DNA from 4 places in the Erwinia sorbitola genome. Region 2 is predicted to be linked to each of the others. Evidence: predicted binding sites of a transcription regulator. Region 2 holds the regulator's gene; each other region holds the start of a gene.

Region 1 (3,143 bases), 1.1 Mb from region 2:
AAAACTCAGGCGCAGTCTGAACGAGCTGAAGGCATTGCTAAAGCCATTGAAGGCGTGAAAAGCGTTAAAAACGATTTGACCGTTAAATCGTAATAACACGGCAGCCCGAGAGTCAGGGGCTGCCCGTTATTTCAGCGACAAAGAAAAAACATTCACCCCTGCGATGCAGGTGATGTGAATGATAAAAAAATACCCAAAACAGTTCGGGTTGCGGGCAGGCGGTATGCCCGTCAGCCTCCGGCAGCGCGAAGTGTCACGGGTAAGTTCGATTTCACTACTGGTAAGGAGAGACACATGTTTCGATGGGGTATTATTTTTCTGATCATCGCGCTGATTGCAGCAGCGTTAGGTTTCGGTGGTTTGGCAGGTACAGCGGCATGGGCAGCAAAAATCGTCTTTGTTGTCGGTATCGTGATCTTTCTTATCAGTCTGTTTACCGGACGTAAAAAACTTTAGTGCCATTGCCTGAGGCGTGCTCTGTACAAGATGCATATGCCTCACGCAGGTGACCGATAACAGGTATCCTCTCTGTTCAGATGAGAGGATACCTGAGTTTTTTTCAGCCTGTTTACCCCGCTCCCTCCCGCTATTCCCCCCTGTTATCTGCCTTATAAACACGCTACGCTTTAGCCAGTAATCACGATTTAAAAGGATCGCGGGCATGACGTTACGCTTTGTTGATACCCACTGCCATTTTGATTTTCCGCCATTTGTTGGTGACGAAACAGCCAGTCTGACCCGTGCTGCTGCCGCAGGCGTGGAGAAGATCATCGCCGTGGGCGTTTCCGCTGCGCGCTTTGATACGGTGATGGCGCTGGCAGAGCAGCACCAGGCGGTGTATGCCGCGCTGGGAGTGCATCCGATGGCGATAGCGGAGCATCAGCCAGAGGATCTGGCGATGCTGGAGCAGCATCTGCAACGTCGGCCTGACAAGCTGGTGGCTATCGGGGAGATTGGCCTCGACCTCTTTATTGAAAACCCGCAATTTGAGCGCCAGCAGGCGCTGCTGGATGCGCAGCTTCGGCTGGCGCGCAATTATGATTTGCCGGTGATCCTGCATTCGCGTCGTTCCCATGACAAGCTGGCGATGCAGCTGCGCCGTATCGACCTGCCACGCCGCGGAGTGGTGCACGGGTTTGCCGGGAGCGAGCAGCAGGCGCTGGCGTTTATCCGCGCCGGGTATGCGATAGGCGTTGGCGGCACCATTACCTATGAGCGTGCCAGTAAAACCCGCCAGACATTTTCCCGTCTCCCTCTGGCCTCGCTGCTGCTGGAAACCGACTCACCGGATATGCCATTACAGGGGTTTCAGGGGCAGCCTAACCGTCCTGAGCGGGTGAAGGATGTCTGGCAAACACTGTGCGCACTCAGACCTGAATCCCCGCAGCACATTGCTGATACCCTGCGAGAAAACACGCGCCTGATATTTGGCGTGTGAGTGGCCTGAACTTTTAGCGCCCTTAGCGACAAAAAGCACAAATGTTATAATTATAACATTTCACTGTGACCTTCAGAGTGTCGCTGTTGAGCTTAAAACTGCTTTTAGTTGTGATCTTGCTCATCATCCGAACAATATTTATGAAATAAGAATCCTTTTATTGTGAAATGCGCCACAAAATAGTCTAATGCTCAGTGTTATAATTCTAACATTACAGGGCGACAATGGTTTGAACCTCTCAACCGAGCCCTAACCGAAACTGTCTGGAGACTACAATGTCCGATGTAAAAACTCAGGCGCTGCGTGCGCTGCAACTGATGGATTTAACCACCCTGAATGACGACGATACTGATGCAAAAGTTATTGAACTCTGCCATCAGGCGAAATCTCCGGGCGGCAATACCGCGGCCATCTGCATTTATCCGCGCTTTATCCCGATTGCACGTAAGACCCTGCGTGAGCAGGGCACTCCGGATATCCGCATTGCGACCGTTACTAACTTCCCGCACGGCAACGACGATATTGATATCGCAGTGGCGGAAACCCGTGCAGCCATCGCCTACGGCGCTGATGAAGTTGACGTGGTATTCCCATACCGCGCCCTGATCGCCGGTAATGAAACTGTCGGTTTTGAGCTGGTAAAAGCGTGTAAAAAGGCGTGTTCTGAAGCGAACGTGCTGCTAAAAGTAATTATCGAAACCGGTGAGCTGAAAGAAGAAGCGCTGATCCGTAAAGCTTCTGAAATCTCAATTGATGCGGGCGCTGACTTTATCAAAACCTCTACCGGTAAAGTGCCAGTAAATGCGACCCCGGAAGTGGCTGAAATCATGATGCGTGTGATCGCCGAAAAAGGCGTGAAACAGCAGGTCGGCTTTAAACCTGCGGGTGGTGTGCGCACCGCCGACGATGCCGCGATCTATCTGAAACTGGCCGATGACATTCTCGGCACCGGCTGGGCTGATGCCCGTCATTTCCGTTTTGGTGCCTCCAGCCTGCTTGCCAGCCTGCTGAATGCGGCAGGTTTCACCGGTGCCACCAGCAATAGCAAATACTAACAGGCTGTACCAATCACACCTGTTTGAAACGGACTTTTATTTAAATACTGGGGGTAACCATGTTCCTGCCACAAGAGATTATTCGTAAAAAGCGTGACGGGCATACGTTAAGTGAAGAAGAGATTCGCTCCTTCATCTTTGGCGTACGCGACAACACGGTATCGGAAGGGCAGATTGCCGCGCTGGCAATGACCATCTATTTCCAGGATATGTCACTGCCTGAGCGCGTGGCGCTGACCATGGCGATGCGTGACTCTGGTTCAGTACTGGACTGGAAAGCGCTGAACCTCAACGGCCCGATCGTGGATAAGCACTCAACCGGCGGTGTAGGCGACGTCACCTCTCTGATGCTTGGGCCGATGGTAGCGGCCTGCGGCGGCTATGTGCCGATGATTTCCGGCCGTGGCCTGGGTCATACCGGCGGTACGCTGGATAAGCTGGAAGCGATTCCGGGATTTGATATTTTCCCTGAGGACGATCGTTTCCGCCAGATTATTAAAGATGTGGGTGTGGCAATTATTGGCCAGACCACCTCGCTGGCTCCGGCAGATAAACGTTTCTATGCAACGCGTGATATTACCGCCACCGTTGATGCCATTCCGCTGATTACTGCATCGATCCTCGGCAAAAAACTGGCTGAAGGCCTGGAT
Region 2 (3,143 bases):
TGACAAACATCACTGTCATCAGTACCCAGTAAGGTTTTGGCAGGTTGAAGAACAGCGCCAGTGAACTGGCAAAGGCCAGCATCACCGCATAACGCGCGGCAGTGCGCAGGGCTGAAGATTTTAACGACAGGTAATTTTTCAACGCAGGAAGCAGCGGCAGGCGGCGCTGGCGATCGGCCATCAGGTCACGGCGGTACAGTGGACGCTGGGTACGCAGCACGCGGGCGATGCGGCTGAAGTGGTAGTAGCAGAAGTGGCCGACCGGATTATCCGGATGCTGACGGGAGATCTTCTCCAGTGCCTGAAGCTGTTTCTCCATGGTGAAACGCTCTGGAAAACGGTGGTAGAGAATGTCGTCGGCCAGCACGCGCAGGCGGGCGGCGATGGTTTGCGCATTCCAGCGGATCACCGCCTCGGCGTGGCTCTGCTCCACCAGCTTCTGCACCTCCTCCGGCTGATGCAGGCTGACCGCTATATGCTCCTGTAAATCAAGCGCCACCTGAAATGCCCGTGTCAGACGCTGGTAGTGGCTATCGCGGCTGGCCGAAAGCATATGCATCTGTTGGTAGCAGGTATTAATCAGATCGACGGCTTTTTGCTGGCGCGCCAGCAGCGGTGGCAAGGCAGTTTGCGGGTCGGTAAGCCGGGTAAGCAGGCTATATTTGGCTTCGCAATAGTCGGCAAGTTCCCGATACAGCAGGCTGAGTGTTTCACGCATCGGCTGCTCTTTCCACAGCCTGAACCAGAACCAGTTAAAAGCGCCGTACCAGACAGTGCCAAGAATATAGAGCAGCGGCGGCTGCCACATTGGCATGCGTCCGGCCAGGCTGAGGGTGAAGATAGCGGCAATCAGCGATGCGGGAAGCAGACGTGCGTGCAGCGGGCTGATCTCACCGGTGACGCCAAGCAGTAGCGCCATCACCAGCAGGATCAGCGGTAGGGGAACCCCTTCGGCACCAGCGTATTGAATCAAAAAGCTGCTGAAGGCAAACAGGCAGCCTCCGACGATCAGGCGTTTAAAGAAACGCTTGTGCGGGGTATCAAGACCAGCATTGTTACAGCAGGCAGGAACTAAAGAGAACAGCAGGCCGTTTTGCAGATGGCCGAGCATCCAGCCGATCGCCACAGGTAAACAGAGCACCAGCGTCTGCCTGAGTGCATAGTTCACTTCGGGATGATAGATGATTCTCCGCCACATGAGCCACACCAAATAAAAACGGCGCGACAGGGGGTCGCGCCGTGGGTTCAGAGCCGGTTAACGTGTGCCGTAAACAACGATGGTTTTACCATGTGCGGAGATCAGGTTCTGATCTTCCAGCATTTTCAGAATACGACCTACGGTTTCACGGGAGCAGCCGACGATCTGGCCGATCTCCTGACGGGTGATTTTAATCTGCATACCATCCGGGTGAGTCATGGCATCCGGTTGTTTCGCCAGATTCAGTAACGTCTGGGCGATGCGTCCGGTCACATCAAGGAAAGCTAAGTTACCCACTTTCTCTGAGGTGACTTGCAGGCGACGCGCCATCTGTGAAGACAGGCGCATCAGAATGTCAGGATTCACCTGAATCAACTGACGGAATTTTTTATAGGAAATTTCAGCCACTTCACAGGCTGTTTTCGCACGTACCCACGCACTACGCTCCTGCCCCTCTTCAAAGAGACCCAGTTCGCCAATAAAGTCGCCCTGGTTGAGGTAGGAGAGGATCATCTCTTTGCCTTCTTCATCCTTGATTAACACCGCTACCGATCCTTTAACGATATAGTAGAGGGTTTCCGCCTTCTCACCCTGATGAATCAGAGTGCTTTTGGATGGATATTTGTGAATATGGCAATGAGACAGGAACCATTCGAGAGTAGGGTCTGTTTGCGGTTTGCCGAGAACCATTCGCTGTTATCCTCTGTTGTAATCGTGCCTAAATATACCCTTCATCTACGAGTGACAGAGGCGTTGCCGCCGAACTGCTGCGCGAGGAGGCTGGATATACAGGGCTAAATCCCTGCCAGGCGTTGAAATAGTCAAGCGTTCCCATAGGAAATTTGTACGGGCCTCTGTTAGGAGCATGGCTCGAGCTGTCGTCCCGTTTTTACTGTGCATTCTCATGCCAGTAAAATATTGCAGCCTCGTTTGTAGCACAGCTTTACAAGACTGTCTTCTGTTGTCTCGCTTCAGCATAGTTGTAAAACGGCGGCGTTGCCGTTTTTGTTAGCGCAGCGTACTCTTTCTGCACTGGTTCAATGAGAGGATTTTGCGATGCATGCACGAGTTAAGTGGGTTGAAGGAATGACGTTTTTGGGAGAATCCTCCTCAGGCCATCAGATTCTGATGGATGGAAATGCAGGGGATAAAGCTCCCAGCCCGATGGAAATGGTGCTGATGGCGGCCGGGGGCTGTAGTGCTATCGACGTGGTGTCTATTTTGCAGAAAGGCCGTAACGATGTCGCCGACTGTGAGGTTAAACTGACGTCAGAACGCCGTGAAGAGGCTCCACGCATTTTCACCCATATCAACCTGCACTTTATTGTCAGCGGCAAGGCTCTGGGCGATAAAGCGGTATCACGTGCGGTCGATCTCTCCGCAGAGAAATATTGCTCAGTGGCGATTATGCTGGGGAAAAGCGTGGAGATCACCCACAGCTATGAAGTGATAGAGCTGACCTGATAGTGATGATTTAATCCAATCGGCGGTCTTATCAGGCCGCCCGAAACTGATGCAGCTTGCCGTGATCTTCCCCTCCCTGTTTCGATTTGTCCCCTTTGATAGCCAATTTTCTGCACATCATGCGGAACGGTAACTACCCGCATTTCACGCCACAGCGAGTGGATGACTCCAGCAGTATATTTTTCCTTGTTTTGCTTTCTTTCTTGCTGGCCTGCGGGCTGGTTAAACGAACGTCCGGGTTGTCTGGTTTGTGGTCTTAACCTTGCAACCAATCAAGGAGCACTGATGAATACTGAGAGTTTAATTCACGATGTCACATCAAAGGTACTGCAATGGCGGCGTCATATTCACGCAAACGCTGAACTCTCTTTTCATGAGCAGGGAACGGCAGATTATGTTGCCGCTGAACTGGCAAAGTTTGGCCCGTTAACCCTCACCCGGCCGACGCCAAATAGCGTGCTGGCAGAGCTTGCCGGGCCGC
Region 3 (3,143 bases), 950 kb from region 2:
CTGCTTCCACGGCGGCGTGTAGGCGGTCATCACTTCGTCATTTAGCAGGCCCTGCTGCCATGCGCGGGCTGCATGCAGATGAGAACGGTGTGCCAGCGCATCCTGCTGCTCGCGGGTAATACCATGATCTTTAGCCATCTGTTCGGCGGTATCGCCCATTCGCAGACCGGTTGAGTATTCTGCCACCGCAGGCGGCACCGGCAGCAGGTCGCGGGGGCGCAGCTGGCTGAAAATTTTCAGTTTTTGTCCTAAAGTACGCGCTTTACTGAGATCCAGTAGCGCCCGTGCCAGCGTTTTGCTGACGCCAATCGGCAGCACGGATGAGGAGTCTGCACCTCCGGCTATACCTGCCTGGATGGTGCCCGCCAGCAGGCTTTCGCTCACATTTGCCACCGCCTGAAAACTGGTTGCGCAGGCGCGGCTGACGCTGTAGGCATCGGTATGGACGCTCAGGCCGCTTGCCAGCACAATTTCGCGGGCAATGTTGGGCGCTTCCGGCATCTGCACCACCTGACCAAAAACCAGCTGCCCGATGGCATCAACAGGGATTTCGCTGCGCGCCAGCAGTTCACTGACCAGCATACGCCCCAGCTCCAGTGCAGGAATGCCGTGAAAAGCGGTGGCCTGACGGGCAAAAGGAGTGCGCAGCCCATGGGTAATGGCGATACGGTCACCCTGACGTGTCAGCAAGGGTATGGCTTTACTCATTATTCTCACCTTGTTATTCACCGTGACGAGGTGTTGCAGACGCGTTGGCTGCAAGCACATAAACGGGAGCATAGCTTAGATAAACGGCATCATTGCCAAGAGGTCTGACCTGATCAGTGTTAACCAGAATAATGACGGGCGCTATGACAGAAGGGAAGAAATGAGATAACAGACACGATTCTGGCGGAGGGCGGATGCCCTCCACCGGGAGATTAGCGCAGGCCCAGCTGGAAAATCATCGTTTCTGCCTGGCAGCTAAAGGTGAAGTTAACGTCCAGCTGCACACCGTCCGGCAATTCGCTGAAGCGGCTCTCGATCAGGCAGGGTTCTGACTCAACGGCACGGGCTTTATCACTCAGCTCTTGCAGCATAGCTTCGGCCTGGTCGCGTCGCTCAAATTTATGGCTGTAGGTGGCGGTGCAGTCAGTATTATCCAGCACTGTTCCAACATCGAGACAGCAGCACGCGGCAGTTTCACTGGCATTACAGCGGTTAATAGCGTCGGTCATAGATCCTCCGGCTTGCCGTCACGGTGCGGGCGGCAAAAGTAAGTTAGATGGATATTAGTCTACGCCCGCCCCTCATTCAGCTCCAGCTATCGGGGAAAATGAACGCATTAAGTGATGAAAATCACACTATTATTTGATCCGAAACAAGTCACACTGAGGCGCAGTTAATCCAAGTGTAAGTTTTTTGTTATCCAGATCGCTTTTCCAGCATCATTTTTGAAATAAGTGGAAAACATTATTGCAACATGTGTACAGGTCAGACCTATACTTGGCCCACTGGTCTGATTTGTTCGTTGTCTGTCAGTCCCTAGAATCCGCGATCCCTTGTTACGTTGAGTAACAGAGTTTAATAAAAATCAGATAATGAGGTTGTGGTCATGAACCATAAAAACCTGTTCGCTAAGTCTGCACTCGCAGCAGCAGTGGCGCTTGTTTCTTCGAATGCTTTATCGGCTGGCTTTCAACTGAATGAATTTTCCAGTATTGGCCTCGGGCGCGCTTATTCAGGCGAAGGTGCGATGGGTGATACCGCCGCATCGGCCAGCCGTAATCCGGCTACCATGGCATTAATGGATCGACCTATGTTCTCCATCGGTGCGGTATTTATCGACCCCGATGTAAATATTCAAGGGCAGTCAGGCGCAGGTAATAGTCTGAATGCCGATAATATTGCCCCAACTCAGTGGGTGCCAAATATTCATTACGTCCAGCCGCTTAACGATCAGTGGTGGATTGGGGCTTCCGCTACCAGTAACTACGGTCTGGCGACGGAGTTCAACGACGGTTATGCCGGCGGCCCGTTCGGGGGTAAAACCGATCTGATGACGATGAATCTTAATCTGAGCACCGCCTATCGTATTAACCAGAACTTCAGCGTAGGCGTAGGCTTTGATGCGGTTTATGCCCGGGCGAAAATCGAACGAAATATCGGTGAGCTGGGCGGATTCTTACCCGCAGCGGGCCTGCCTGCTGCTCCGGCAGATACCCAAATCGCACATCTGAAAGGCGATGAGTGGGGATACGGCTGGAATGCGGGGGTTCTGTATGAAGTGGATGAGAATAACCGCTTCGGCCTGAGCTACCGTTCAGAAGTTAAAATCGACTTCGACGGGGATTACAGCAGCGATATTCCCGTAGCGTATAACCCAATCGGCGGTCAGTTTGGCCTGCCTTCCGGTACCGGCGGCAATACTGTTTCAGGCGCATTAACACTGAATCTGCCTGAGATGTGGGAAATTTCCGGCTACCATAAAGTGGCACCTCAGTGGGCGGTTCACTACAGCATGGCCTATACCAGCTGGAGCCAGTTCCAGGAGCTGAAAGCCACCGGAAGTAACGGCCAGGAGCTGTTCTACAAAGATGAAAGCTTCCATGACGCTTACCGCATCGCACTGGGAACCAGCTACTTCTACGATGAAAACTGGACATTCCGTACCGGTATCGCTTTCGATGACAGCCCGGTTCCATCGGATAAACGCTCTATCTCTATCCCGGATCAGGATCGCCTGTGGCTGAGTGCCGGTACCTCTTACGCCTTTAATAAAGATGCGTCAGTCGATGTCGGTATCTCATATATGCACGGCCAGAAAGTAACCGTTAAAGAGGGAACCGATCCGATTGCCACCGCGCAAAATGGGCAGGCAACGCCTTATACCTTTACTTCCAGCGGTAAAGCCTGGCTTTACGGTGCCAGCTTTAACTATAAGTTCTGATCGCCACGCTTATTTCAGATATAAAAAACCCCACATCGTGGGGTTTTTTTATTTCCAAAAGAGAGCGGTATTATCCTCTCTACTCAGCGCCTCTGGCTGTATCAATTACTGAGAATCAATATCACCCAAATCATTTTTAATCGCGTCAGCGTTTGGATTTTCCTGCGGAGTTAATTTTCCGTCACTGGCAAGGAAATCATGATGCTGGAAATAA
Region 4 (3,143 bases), 1.5 Mb from region 2:
ACAGCGGCGGAACAGGTATTCGCTGTTAACACGCACGGTTAATGGCGCGGTACAGGTCAGCTCAAACTGGAAGAACTGCTGGGCGCGCTGGGCTTCAAACAGTGCCGGATGAGGAGTGCGATCGGCAAATACCAGCCCGTTCATACAGAACTGACGGTCATTGGGGGTATCGCCAAAATCACCGCCGTAAGCCTGGAAAGGAGTACCGTTTTCGTCATGGTGCGTCAGGCTCTGATCGACCCAGTCCCAGACAAAACCGCCCTGCAAACGTGGGAACTGGCGGAAGGCCTGCCAGTAACGATCGAAACCGCCAAAACTGTTGCCCATCGCATGGGCATACTCGCAAAGGATCAGCGGGCGGTTCTCCTCCGGCAGACCGATCCACTTTTTAATCGACCATTTAGGTACCGCATCAAACGGTTGATCCTGATCGACACGTGCATACATCGGGCAAATGATATCGGTGGCGGCTGTAGCGGCCCCGCCGCCTTCATACTGAACCGGACGAGTTGGATCCTGGCTTTTAATCCAGCGATACAGCGCATCGTGGGTGCTGCCATGGCCGGACTCATTACCCAGCGACCAGATAATAATGCAGGCATGGTTACGATCGCGCTGCACCATGCGAGTCACGCGTTCACTGAAGGCGTTGAACCAGGCGGGATCGTCAGACAGCCGGTTCATCGGCTGCATCCCGTGGGTTTCGATATTGGCCTCATCGACCACATACAGTCCAAAGCGGTCGCACAGGCGATACCATAGCGGATGGTTTGGATAATGAGAGCAGCGCACCGCATTAAAATTATGCTGCTTCATAAGCAGGATATCTTGAATCATGGTGGCTTCATCTACCGCCTGCCCATGCTCAGGATGATGCTCATGGCGGTTAGTGCCACGAATCAGCAGCGCCTTGCCGTTAAGCTTCAGCAGCCCACCGCTGACCTCGACGTGACGGAAGCCTGCGTCATAAGCTTCTGCCTCAATCAGGGTGCCATCGGCATCCAGCAGAGCTACTACCAAGCGATAAAGATCAGGAGTTTCAGCGCTCCAGAGCAGGGGGCGATCGACGTGCAGCGTCAGGCGTGTGCGATCGAGGTAGCGTCCACGTTCGTCGATAATTTCAGTGCCAAACGGCTGCTGATATTGGGCAATCTGCTGCTCTTCTCGCCACAGCGTAACCTGTAATTGATAGTCGCTGGCATCCGTCAGCGAAGTGAGGGCCAGCACTTTTAACTGTGCAGAGCGATACTCCGGGCTGAGGTGCGTTTCGATCTGAACATCACACAGCCTGATCGCGGGCTTATGCAGCAGGCTGACATCGCGGAAGATCCCGCTCATGCGCCACATATCCTGGTCTTCAAGATAGCTGCCGTCACACCAGCGCAATACCATCACGGCAATACGGTTCTCACCCGCCTGCAAACTCTGGCTGAGGTCAAACTCAGCGGGCAGGCGGCTGTCCTGGGAGTAACCGATAAATTCCCCGTTACACCACAGATAGAAGGCGGAGTTGACGCCATCAAAAATAATACGCGTCTGGCCACTGTCCAGCCAGTCAGCATGACAATCGAATGTGAGCGAGTAACATCCGGTGGGGTTCTCGGCCGGAACGTAGGGGGGATCAACCGGGATCGGATACTGTACGTTGGTATATATCGGCGCATCATAGCCCGCCATCTGCCAGTTAGCGGGAACGATTAAGCGGTCTGACTGTGGTAAATCGGCGCTGATCCACTCATCAGGAACTGACTCCGGGCGAGAGAAATAACTGAAACACCACTCTCCATTCAGCTTCCGGATACTTGGGCTGGTGCTATCGTCCCTTGCTGCCTCCACGTTTCGCCAGCTGGCAAAAGGAGGATGGGCAGGCAGACGGTTAAGCTGCGTGACCGCCGGATTTTCCCAGTGACGCTGAGACAGTAGCTGTTGCAGAGAGAGTGGTGCGAAGTCGGTCATGCCAGATTCCTCGAAAATGTTATGCGCTCACATTGATGCTGAACAGCCATGAAGTAAAGAAAAAATAGCGTGGTATGCGATGCCGATCTCAACATTTTCCGCTGAAGATAATCGGTAAATGTCCCGTCTGCCGCAGGGTTATAGCGGGAAAATAGCGGTAAAACAGCAGGAAAGCGTTAAGCGTCGTTACCTCCGGTTAAAACGGCGGGGAACCAGAGTATTCTGCATTGTGGGTGACAGATGTGACGCTTACTATCAGCGCCAGTTGTTATTCACAGCAATACCAGGGGTTATCATGGTTCGTATTATTAAAACAGTCAGTATTATTGCGCTGGTCGCAGCATTAAGCGGTTGTCTGTTTCCACCTCCGGGTGGTGGCGGTGGCTGGGGAGGAGGACATGGCGGCGGCGGTGGCGGCGGCCCTCGCGGTGGCTTTATGGAGCAGGGGCGCTAGAGAGTGACAGGTCGGGGACGAATTCCGTTCCCGATTTATTTCTGGCCGTTGATAAACAGCCGTCATTCAGCGAAACGTTTCGCATAAAAATAGTGCATTAATTGCTCTGTTTTGGGGCATAAGTCACGAAATTATAACGTGAATATCAGTTTTCTTTTTTTTATGAGAATGATACCGTCTTGCTTTAACTCGCTGAGACAGTCGCATGAAAAATCTCATTGCTGAATTACTGGTCAGACTGGCGGAAAAAGAAGAAGAGTCAAAGGAACTGGTCGCTCAGGTTGAAGCGCTGGAAATTGTGGTGACGGCACTGCTGCGCAAGCTGGATAGCAATCAGCTACAGCAGATCAACACCAGTATTTCTGAGGCAATGCACACCGCATCAACCTCAATGGCTCCTGACTATACTAAAGACGCCTCTATGCTGGAAAACTATATCCAGCGCCTGCTGAATCATCCCCGGCAGTAATTTCCAGCCTGATTAAAACGCGGTCGTGCTCACATGTATGTGGCGATGCGCGTATTAATATCACCTTTCTTAAATTTCCCTGCCGATTCACTCGCTGAAAATAAAAGCCATGCCACACTGATATTGTGCTTATAACCAAATTGGGATGGTATGTGAATGAAAGTTCAATTACTGATAGCAGCAGCCCTGTTGTCGCTCACCGCCGCCGGCTATGCTGGCGCCGCAGAGAAAACTGCACAGCAACAAAAGATGACCATCTGTAAT

Evidence for each region. Region 2 encodes CRP, which controls carbon source genes, mostly activating them, when cyclic AMP is high. Its sites were predicted from a motif close to ATGTGANNNNNNTCACAT; they were not measured.
Region 1: deoC (deoxyribose-phosphate aldolase) is a predicted target of CRP. The motif match lies at 1,599-1,616, and genes of this name have one in related genera.
Region 3: GN242_RS06055 (YfcZ/YiiS family protein) is a predicted target of CRP. The motif match lies at 1,327-1,344, and genes of this name have one in related genera.
Region 4: GN242_RS16500 (beta-galactosidase) is a predicted target of CRP. The motif match lies at 2,031-2,048, and genes of this name have one in related genera.

Annotation. Positions count from the first base shown of each region.
Region 1 is NZ_CP046509.1:3,974,343-3,977,485, reverse strand. It holds gene osmY (molecular chaperone OsmY) at 1-93, shown strand, start outside; gene GN242_RS18085 (DUF1328 domain-containing protein) at 295-456, shown strand; gene GN242_RS18080 (TatD family hydrolase) at 662-1,438, shown strand; gene deoC (deoxyribose-phosphate aldolase) at 1,714-2,493, shown strand; gene deoA (thymidine phosphorylase) at 2,553-3,143, shown strand, end outside.
Region 2 is NZ_CP046509.1:381,649-384,791, forward strand. It holds gene GN242_RS01620 (YccS/YhfK family putative transporter) at 1-1,198, opposite strand, end outside; gene crp (cAMP-activated global transcriptional regulator CRP) at 1,256-1,888, opposite strand; gene GN242_RS01630 (OsmC family protein) at 2,255-2,662, shown strand; gene GN242_RS01635 (amidohydrolase) at 2,948-3,143, shown strand, end outside.
Region 3 is NZ_CP046509.1:1,335,584-1,338,726, reverse strand. It holds gene fadI (acetyl-CoA C-acyltransferase FadI) at 1-708, opposite strand, end outside; gene GN242_RS06055 (YfcZ/YiiS family protein) at 921-1,217, opposite strand; gene fadL (long-chain fatty acid transporter FadL) at 1,595-2,929, shown strand; gene mlaA (phospholipid-binding lipoprotein MlaA) at 3,035-3,143, opposite strand, start outside.
Region 4 is NZ_CP046509.1:3,628,695-3,631,837, reverse strand. It holds gene GN242_RS16500 (beta-galactosidase) at 1-1,956, opposite strand, end outside; gene GN242_RS21665 (hypothetical protein) at 2,252-2,410, shown strand; gene iraP (anti-adapter protein IraP) at 2,616-2,879, shown strand; gene GN242_RS16490 (PsiF family protein) at 3,036-3,143, shown strand, end outside.